Regions from separate parts of the Nonomuraea sp. NPDC049646 genome, predicted to be linked through region 1. Evidence: riboswitches for the same ligand, from Rfam matches in the RefSeq annotation. Region 1 holds a riboswitch; the other holds the start of a gene.
What was found. Region 1 has a riboswitch for cobalamin ahead of ACIBQ8_RS46645 (ribonucleoside-diphosphate reductase subunit alpha). Riboswitches for the same ligand answer to the same signal wherever they lie in the genome.
Positions count from the first base shown of each region.

Region 2: another riboswitch for cobalamin. It lies ahead of ACIBQ8_RS34425 (CbtB domain-containing protein); the one in region 1 lies ahead of ACIBQ8_RS46645 (ribonucleoside-diphosphate reductase subunit alpha).

Region 1 covers NZ_JBITLU010000026.1:32,332-36,673, forward strand. The annotation lists gene ACIBQ8_RS46630 (TetR/AcrR family transcriptional regulator) at 1-73, shown strand, start outside; gene ACIBQ8_RS46635 (hypothetical protein) at 90-1,064, opposite strand; gene ACIBQ8_RS46640 (alpha/beta hydrolase) at 1,165-2,112, opposite strand; cobalamin riboswitch at 2,321-2,526, shown strand; gene ACIBQ8_RS46645 (ribonucleoside-diphosphate reductase subunit alpha) at 2,655-4,342, shown strand, end outside.
Region 2 covers NZ_JBITLU010000013.1:169,168-173,509, forward strand. The annotation lists gene ACIBQ8_RS34410 (VWA domain-containing protein) at 1-1,034, opposite strand, end outside; gene ACIBQ8_RS34415 (histidine phosphatase family protein) at 1,031-1,582, opposite strand; gene ACIBQ8_RS34420 (CbtA family protein) at 1,588-2,373, opposite strand; gene ACIBQ8_RS34425 (CbtB domain-containing protein) at 2,383-2,574, opposite strand; cobalamin riboswitch at 2,609-2,738, opposite strand; gene ACIBQ8_RS34430 (ester cyclase) at 2,880-3,368, shown strand; gene ACIBQ8_RS34435 (MFS transporter) at 3,617-4,342, opposite strand, start outside.

The DNA of each region.
Region 1 (4,342 bases):
CACCCCCGGGCAGATCACCGCCGCCCTGACCCGGCTGGCGCACGGCGTCGTCGCCCGGGACGCCGGGCGCTGACCGCACCGGCGGCGGCTCACCCCCAGGCCGCCGCCTTGTCGTACGGGTCGACGTTCCTGAAGGCCATCCCGACGATCTCCTCGACGTCGTCGTCGCCGTAGGCGCCGGGCAGGGCCAGGCCGAGGCGTTCGAACAGCGCCCGGACCTCCTCGACCGTGGGCGAGAACGACAGCGTCACGTCCTCGGCGCCCCTGAGGTTCAGCGGGCGGGCCTGGCGGAGGCTGGCGTGCAGCTCGGTGGCCCAGCAGTCGAGGGCCAGGGCGTTCCCGGTGATGACGGTGGCGGGGAAGCCGGGCCCCCGCTGCGTGATGAACATGTGGCGGGAGGACAGCTCGTAGCGGAACGTCGAGGCGATCGAGGAGAACCCGATCTCGATGTCCAGGAGCTCGTAACGCTGGTGATGCCAGCAGGCCGACAGCACGGTCGCGTAGAGCTCCCTGCGGGTGCCGTCGGCGGTCCAGGTCAGCTCCGGGCTGTCGTCGTCCAGCGCCAGGCTGCGGTGCAGGCGGACGAACCGCTCGCACAGCACGAGGTCGTCGGGGTCCAGGATCTCCAGCCGGACCAGCAGCGCCCGCCGTCCCTGCCGGGCCTTGGCCAGGCATTCGGGCAGCGTCACCGCCCGCACGTACGCGCCGGTCGAGCCCTTGAAGATCCACCGGTCGGTGTCCCCGCGCGCCTGCGCCAGCATCCGGTTGAACTCCTCGCCGCGCACCAGCCGGACCGCCGACTGCTCCTGGAGCAGGGACGGCAGCAGGTCGAGCTTGCGATCGGCGGCGAGCACGGCCCGCTCCACGGCGTTCTCCGCCGACTGCGCCCGCATCCGGCTGCGCAGCATGACGAACGCGAGCACCGCCAGCGTGGCCACGGTGGCGTTGCTGACGGCCTCCGCGGTGGCGATGCCCGCGACGTCGAGGACGCTCACGACGACCGCCACCGCCAGGGCGATGAGGATGTCGACGTTGACGCCGACCCAGGCGAGGATGCGCTTCACTGACCGTCCCATCGCGAGGGGCCACGGGGTGACACTTCGAATCATGAAGCAGAACCCGGCGGCACGCGAGGGGCGGCCCGTCCCCGCTCCGGTCGCGGGGTTACGCGGCGAGGGCGTCGCGGAGGAAGCGCAGGATTTCGGCCCGCGCGTCCTCGGCCTGGGGGGCCAGCGCCGGCATGCTGAGGAAGGCGTGCCCGGCCTCGGGGTACTCGGCCAGGCGGACCTGGGTGCCGGCGGCCCGCAGCGCCTCGGCGTAGCGGCGGCCGTGGTCGGCGATCGGGTCGTGGGTCGGCACCGCCACGAGCGCCGGGGCCAGGCCGCCCAGGTCGGCGGCGTGCAGCGGGGAGAGCGCGCGGGCGTCCGTCCCCGTGGGCACGGCGAGCCGGTGGAACAGCCGCAGCACCGGCACGCTGAGCGTCGGGGTGTCGGCGTACCGGGCGATCGAGGGGTGGTCGAACATCGTCCCGGTCACGTCCACGGCCGGGTTGACCAGCACCTGCGCCTTCAGGGGCAGGCCGGCGTCGCGTGCCCTGATCGCCGCCAGGGCGCAGATCAGGCCGCCGCAGCTCTCGCCGAACAGGACGGTCCGCGCCGGGTCGACACCCCATTGCGCGGCGTGCTCCAGCACGTGGCGGAGCACGTCCCAGCCGTCGTCGGCGGCGTCGGCCAGCGGCGTGCGCCGGTCGAGGAGGCGGTGGTCCACCGAGGCGACGACGGCGGGCAGGCGGGCGGCGAGGTGGCTGTTGACCCAGTCGCTCTGCGGCGCCGTGCCGACGAAGCCGCCGCCGTGCACGTGCAGCACGAGCGGCAGGACGTCCCCCGGCTCTGCCGCGGCGCGCGGCCGGTGGACCCGGACGCGGATGTCGCGGCCGGGCAGCGCCACCGTCCGCCAGTCGATGGTGGCGCCGGGGTCCGGCCGGCCGGTGATCGCCTGGGCCTCGGCGGAGGCGCGCAGCCGGTTCTCCGCCTCGGCGTAGGCGGCCAGCTCGGCGGGGGTGACGGTGTCCCAGTCCGGCGTGACCGGACGGCCGGTGGAGGTCTGGCTCATGGTCGTCTCCTCAGCTTTTCGCTACTTGAAGTATCGATACCTAAGGTAGCGAAAACGGGGCGCAACCGGTCTGTGGCGTCGATCACACGCCCCGCCCGCGCGGCACGCGGAGAGGCGGCCCGGCCGGCCTCGCGGCGGGCGGACGGATCGGAGCGCGGGTTCTTCGCAACACGAGATGTTGGGTGTGACTTTTTGATCCACCCTATATATGGTGTTCCCCGCAGCCGGTTCGGTCGCCCCGCCAGGGCGGCCGAGGCAAGAGGGAACCCGGTGGGAATCCGGGACTGCCCCGCAGCGGTGAGTGGGAACGAACGCCGTCACACGCACTGGGCCGACGGCCCGGGAAGCGACGGCCAGTAGGCAGCGACAGCATGCCCACGAGTCCGAAGACCTGCCGGCGCGCCGCGCGCGATCATGCGCGCGCGGCTGCTCCGAGACCGCGTGGGACGGTGGACGGCGCTGGCGAGAGGGCTGTGGCGCCTCGCCGTCCGCCTCCTGCGCGCGTTCTCGGCAGCTGACCGAGTTCACGAGGGGAGAGCGCAGTGACGGTCACAGGGGACCCGATGACGGACCTGGCCGAGCCGGCGCGGGCGGACGCCGACAGGTCCGCGCCGCGGCGCGTGCAGATGCAGGTGCGCAAGCGCAACGGCACCGCGGAGCCGGTCGACGTCAACAAGATCGTACGTGCGGTGGAGCACTGGGCGACCGATCTGACGGACATCGACCCGATGCGGGTGGCCACCAAGACGATCAGCGGCCTCTACGACGGGGCCACCACCGCCGAGCTGGACCGGCTGTCCATCCAGACGGCCGCCGAGATGATCGGCGAGGAGCCGCAGTACTCGCGCCTGGCCGCGCGGCTGCTGTCGGGCTACATCGACAAGGAGGTCCGCGGGCAGGGCGTGGCCTCCTTCAGCCAGGCGATCCGGCTGGGCCACGCCGAGGGGCTCATCGGCGACGAGACCGCCGAGTTCGTCAACGCCAACGCCCGCAAGCTGGACGACGCCATCGACGTCACCGCCGACCTGCGGTTCGAGTACTTCGGGCTGCGCACGGTCTACGACCGTTACCTGCTGCGCCACCCGTCCACCCGGCTGGTGGTGGAGACGCCGCAGTACTGGCTGCTGCGCGTGGCCTGCGGGCTGTCCGAGACGCCCGCCGAGGCCGTCGGCTTCTACCGGCTCATGTCGTCGCTGGCCTATCTGCCCAGCTCGCCGACGCTGTTCAACTCCGGCACCCGGCACACCCAGATGTCCTCCTGCTACCTGGTCGACTCGCCCCGTGACGAGATCGGCTCCATCTACGACCGTTACGCCCAGGTGGCGCAGCTGTCGAAGTTCGCCGGCGGGATCGGCATCTCCTGGTCGCGGGTGCGCTCCCGGGGCGCGCTGATCCGCGGCACCAACGGGCACTCCAACGGCATCGTCCCGTGGCTGCGCACGCTCGACGCGTCCGTGGCCGCCGTCAACCAGGGCGGCCGCCGCAAGGGCGCCGCCTGCGTCTACCTGGAGCCCTGGCACCCGGACGTCGAGGAGTTCCTGGAGCTGCGCGACAACACCGGCGAGGACGCCCGGCGCACCCACAACCTCAACCTGGCCAACTGGATCCCCGACGAGTTCATGCGCCGGGTCGAGGCCGACGGCACCTGGTCGCTGTTCGACCCCGACGAGGTCCCGGAGCTGCCCGACCTGTGGGGCGAGGCGTTCGAGGAGGCATACCGCGCCGCCGAGCGCGACGGCCGGTACGTCCGGCAGATCAAGGCCCGCGACCTGTACGCCAAGATGATGCGCACCCTGGCCCAGACCGGCAACGGCTGGATGACCTTCAAGGACGCCGCCAACCGCCTGTGCAACCAGGCGGCCGAGCCCGGCAACGTCGTGCACCTGTCCAACCTGTGCACCGAGATCGTCGAGGTGTCCAGCGACGCCGAGACCGCGGTCTGCAACCTCGGGTCGGTCAACCTCGCCGCCCACCTGACCGGCGGCGACATCGACTGGGAGCGGCTGCGCGCCACCGTCCGCACCGCGGTCACCTTCCTCGACCGGGTGATCGACATCAACTACTACCCGAGCGAGCAGGCCGCGGCCAGCAACCCGCGCTGGCGTCCGGTCGGCCTCGGCGTGATGGGCCTGCAGGACGTCTTCTTCGCCCTGCGCCTGCCGTTCGACTCGGCCGAGGCCAAGGAGCTGTCCACCCGGATCGCCGAGGAGATCTACCTGTCGGCGCTGGA
Region 2 (4,342 bases), on a different contig from region 1:
GAGTCGTCGGGGTCGTCGTCGGCCGACGTGCGTTCCAGCAGCTCGTCGAGGAGCGCCTCGTCCAGCCCCGGAGCGTCGAACGGATCCCGCCGCCTGCGGTGCGGCAGGGACAGCCGGGCCGCGGCCCGCACGTCCTCGGTCGTCACCGTGTCGCGGCCCTGCCAGGCGGCGTGGGCGATGGCCGCGTTCGCCGTCACCAGGTCGGCGCGCAGGCCGTCCACCTCGAAGGCGGCGCAGACCGTCGCGATCTGCCGCAGCCGGGCGTCCGGCAGCCGCACGCCCGGAACCCGGGACCGCGCGGCGGCGATGCGGGCCGACAACGCCGATTCCTCCCCGGCCCATCGATGCGCGAACGCCGCCGCGTCCGCCTCGAAGGCCAGCCGCCGCCGCACCACCTCCGCGCGCTCCTCCGGGTCGCGGGACGCCCTGACCTCGACCGTCAGCCCGAACCTGTCCAGGAGCTGCGGACGCAGCTCGCCCTCCTCCGGGTTCATGGTGCCCACCAGCAGGAAGCGGGCGGCATGGCGCACCGACACCGACTCGCGCTCGACGTAGCACGTGCCCAGCGCGGCCGCGTCGAGCAGCAGGTCCACGAGGTGGTCGTGCAGGAGGTTCACCTCGTCCACGTACAGGACGCCGCGGTGGGCGGCCGCCAGCAGCCCCGGCTCGAACGCCTTCACCCCCTCCGTCAGCGCCCGCTCGACGTCGAGCGAGCCGGCCAGCCGGTCCTCCGACGCGCCGACCGGCAGCTCCACCAGCGCGGCCGGCCGTTCCACCCGCTCGGCGCCGGGCTCGTGCGGCCCGTCCGGACACCCGGGGTCGGGGACGACGGGGTCGCAGGCGAACCGGCAGCCCGGCACCACGGCCACCGTGGGCAACTGGGCCGCCAGCGCCCGCACGATCGTGGACTTCGCCGTTCCCTTCTCCCCGCGTACGAGCACCCCGCCCACCCGGGGCGACACCGCGTTCAGCACCAGCGCCAGCTTCAGGTCGCCGAGCCCGACGACGGCGCTGAACGGATAGGTGACGATCAAGACTCAGCCTTCCGGTTGACGTGGACCACCCGCCAGCCGTCCCGCGCGACGGTCAGCTCGGTGGTGGACAGAGGAGCCAGGTCGAAACGGGCCGCGCGCAGCGGATCCAGCCCCAGGACGTGGCCGAGCGCCGCCCGGATGACGCCCGCGTCGCAGACCACGACGGCCCGCGGCTCGTCCCGTGCCGCATCGAGCCAGCCCGCCACCCTGGCGGCGAGCGCGCTCAGTGACTCGCCGCCGTGCGGGGCGGCGTGCGGGTCGGCCAGCCAGCTCGCCAGCGCGTCCGGCTCCTCCAGCGCGACCCGCCCGTACGGCAGGCCCCGCCACCGGCCGCAGTCCGCCTCCGCCAGGGCGGGCACCACGCGTGCCGCCAGCCCCATGGCGGCGGCCGTCTGCCGGGCGGCCCTGCCGGGAGCGGCCCATGCCGCCGGCGCCTCGACGGGCCCCGACGCGGCGGCCCTGGTCAGGCTCGCCGCGTCGGCGTCCTCGTCGGCGGGGAAGCACCCGGCCCGCATCCCCGGTGTCGTGGCATGCCGGACGAACAGCACCTTGCTCAGCTCGGCGCCGCGACCAGCGGACGAGCCGCCGCGCGCCGCTCCGCCCGGTCGCTCGCCCAGCCGAACAGCCCGCCGAACACCGCCCAGAAGACGAGCTGCGTGCCGAGCGAGACGACCCGGAACTCCCACAGCAGCGTGGCGGGGAACCCGTCGGGCACCTCGTCGACCGCCGGCAGCAACCACCACGCGGCGACGACGGGCACGAGGAAGGCGACCGCCGCCGCCGTCCAGCGAGCCCACGGGCCGCCGTCGACGAGGCGGGCCGTCGCCACCGCGATCGCCGTCGCCGCCAGCCCGACGAGGATCATCACCACGTAGAGCAGCGTGCGGCTGTTGATGGTGTCCGGGTCGCCCACCGCAGGCGGGTTGGCCGGATATTTCACGAAAGGCACGAGGATGATCGCGGCGAACGCCGTACCGGCCGCGGCCACCGCCAGCAGCCCGTCCGAACGCGGGCCGACCCGGCCGCGCAGCCCGGCGAACACCAGGGCGAACACCCCGCCCACGGCCAGCCCGTAGAGCCCGGTGGCCAGGAACAGCCCCGCCTTCTGCACGGGCCTGCCGACCACGGCGTCCTCGCCGTGACTGTGCTCGGCCGCTTCGCCGTGACTGTGCCCGGCCGTCCCGGCTTCTTGGCCGGGCGCCTCGGACTGGGCGGCGGCCTCCTCCAGGGCGATCGCGTGGTCCACGCGAGGTTCACCGAAGGCGAAGGCGAAGGCCCCCGCGATCAGTCCGGCCAGGAGTCCGATGAGCAGACCTCTGGCCAGGAAGGTGCGTACCATGCCCGGCGCTCAGTGGCAGGGCACGCCGAGCAGGTGGCGCCCGTCGTGCATCAGCTCGTGCAGGAAGGTGCCGGTCTGGGAGATGGCGCCGTTGTCCATCAGAACCAGGTAGGCGACCAGCAGCAGCACGGGCACGGCCAGCAGCAGCCAAGGGCGCAGGCGCGGAAAGGGAATCGTCGACGGGGTGGACAGCCCGGTCATGTCAAGCCTCCTCAGGGGTCACGCGTCCCATATCACGAGGTCACGGCTGCCAAGCGACCTGGCTCCCGGGATCTACGTCCCGGATACAGTGGCGCGTCCGCACCGGCATCTCACCGGATTTCCCTTGGACAACCGTGAAATCTACCGGAACGTATCCTTTCCTCACGTTCACGTCAATATGCGAACGATGGCCCGCCGTCACCGGCCGGGCACGCGCCGCCCCAGGCGCTCACGCGACCGCGCGCCTTGACGAAGCGCCCGGAATTCTACCCGGCCGAGTGCAGGGATTTAGCGTGCGTTGGTAGGTGAACCGCATATCGGCAGCCGTGCCGGGCATCGAGCGAGTGGGAGGATCCGGTGCCATGAATGTTGCCCGCGAAATGCGCGACCGCTATACGGACGCGTTCAACGCACACGATATGAAGGCGCTGCTTCACACCGTCAGCCCGTCCGGAGTGTCCATCAGCCCCGAGGGCGTGTCCCAGGGACACAGCGAGCTGGCCTCCTACCTGGAGGAGTTCTGGAGGGCGTTTCCCGACGTCCGGGCGGTGATCACGGAGTCCTCGGAAGGCGAGGCCACGACCGTCGACGAGCTTCTCATGGTGGGAACCCACCGAGGGCCGTACGCCATGCCCGACGGTCAGGTGCTCACCGCGACGGGTCGCCCCATTCGTTTGCGGTGCTGTTATGTCTGCACGGTTGAAGACGGACTCATTACGAGTCTGCGGCTTTATTTCGATCAACTGGAGCTGCTCACTCAGCTCTCCAGCTCGGTGATTCTGTCCCGTCCTTAGCGCATTGTTCGAGCGCTGGTCCTGCATCTGGCAGATGTACCTTCAGCAGGGCTCTGGTTGATCTTCGCGGCCTGCCCCAGCCTGGCCGCATGACGACAGAGACTCACGACCCGACGACCCGGGACACGACCCCGCGACTGGGGCCGCGCGGCCGCCTCGCCAGCGGCGCCAGCTCCTCCCCGCGCAGCCCCGCGACGCGCCGATGCCTGACCCCCGGCCTCCCGGTGCCTGCACCTGCGAGGTGGGAGTCAGGCGGCCAGCGGGGTTTGGCGTTCGGTGTTCTTCGGCAGCCTGCGTGTCCGGGGCAGGACGAGGTAGGTGAGGGCCAGTCCGATCAGGCTCAGTAGCGCGCCCGCCAGGCCGGTCCACCGCAGGGCGCCGGCGGCGACGATCGTGCCGCCGATGACCGAGCCGGCTGCGGCCCCGAGGTTGAAGGCGCCGACGTTGGCGGAGACCGCCAGGTTCGGGGCGGCGCCCGCGTGGTGCAGGATCAGCCCCTGCAGCGGGGCGATGGTCGCGGTGGCGAGCAGACCGAGCACCAGGACCGCGATCACGGCGGTCGGCTGCCACACCACGGCGAACGGGACCAGCAGGAGCGTCCCCGCCAACCCGCCGAAGACCCCCCGTACGGTGGCGCTCATCGACCTGTCGGTCAGCCTGCCGGCAGTGAGGTTGCCGATGAAGCTGCCCGCGCCGTAGGCGAGCAGCAGACCGGAGACCGCGGCGGCGGAGAAGCCGGAGACGCGGATCAGCAGCGGCGCGATGTAGGTGAACACCGTGGCGACCCCGGAGAAGCCCACCGCGGTGGTGGCGATGGCGAGCATGACGGGCCGGCGCGTCACCACGCGGATCTCGTCACGCAGCCGCGTGGACGGCGCCTCCTGCCGGGGCAGGACGGCGGCCAGCAGCATGGTGCCCACCAGGGACAGAACGGTCAGCACGGCGAACGGGGCCCGCCAACCGGCGCTCTCTCC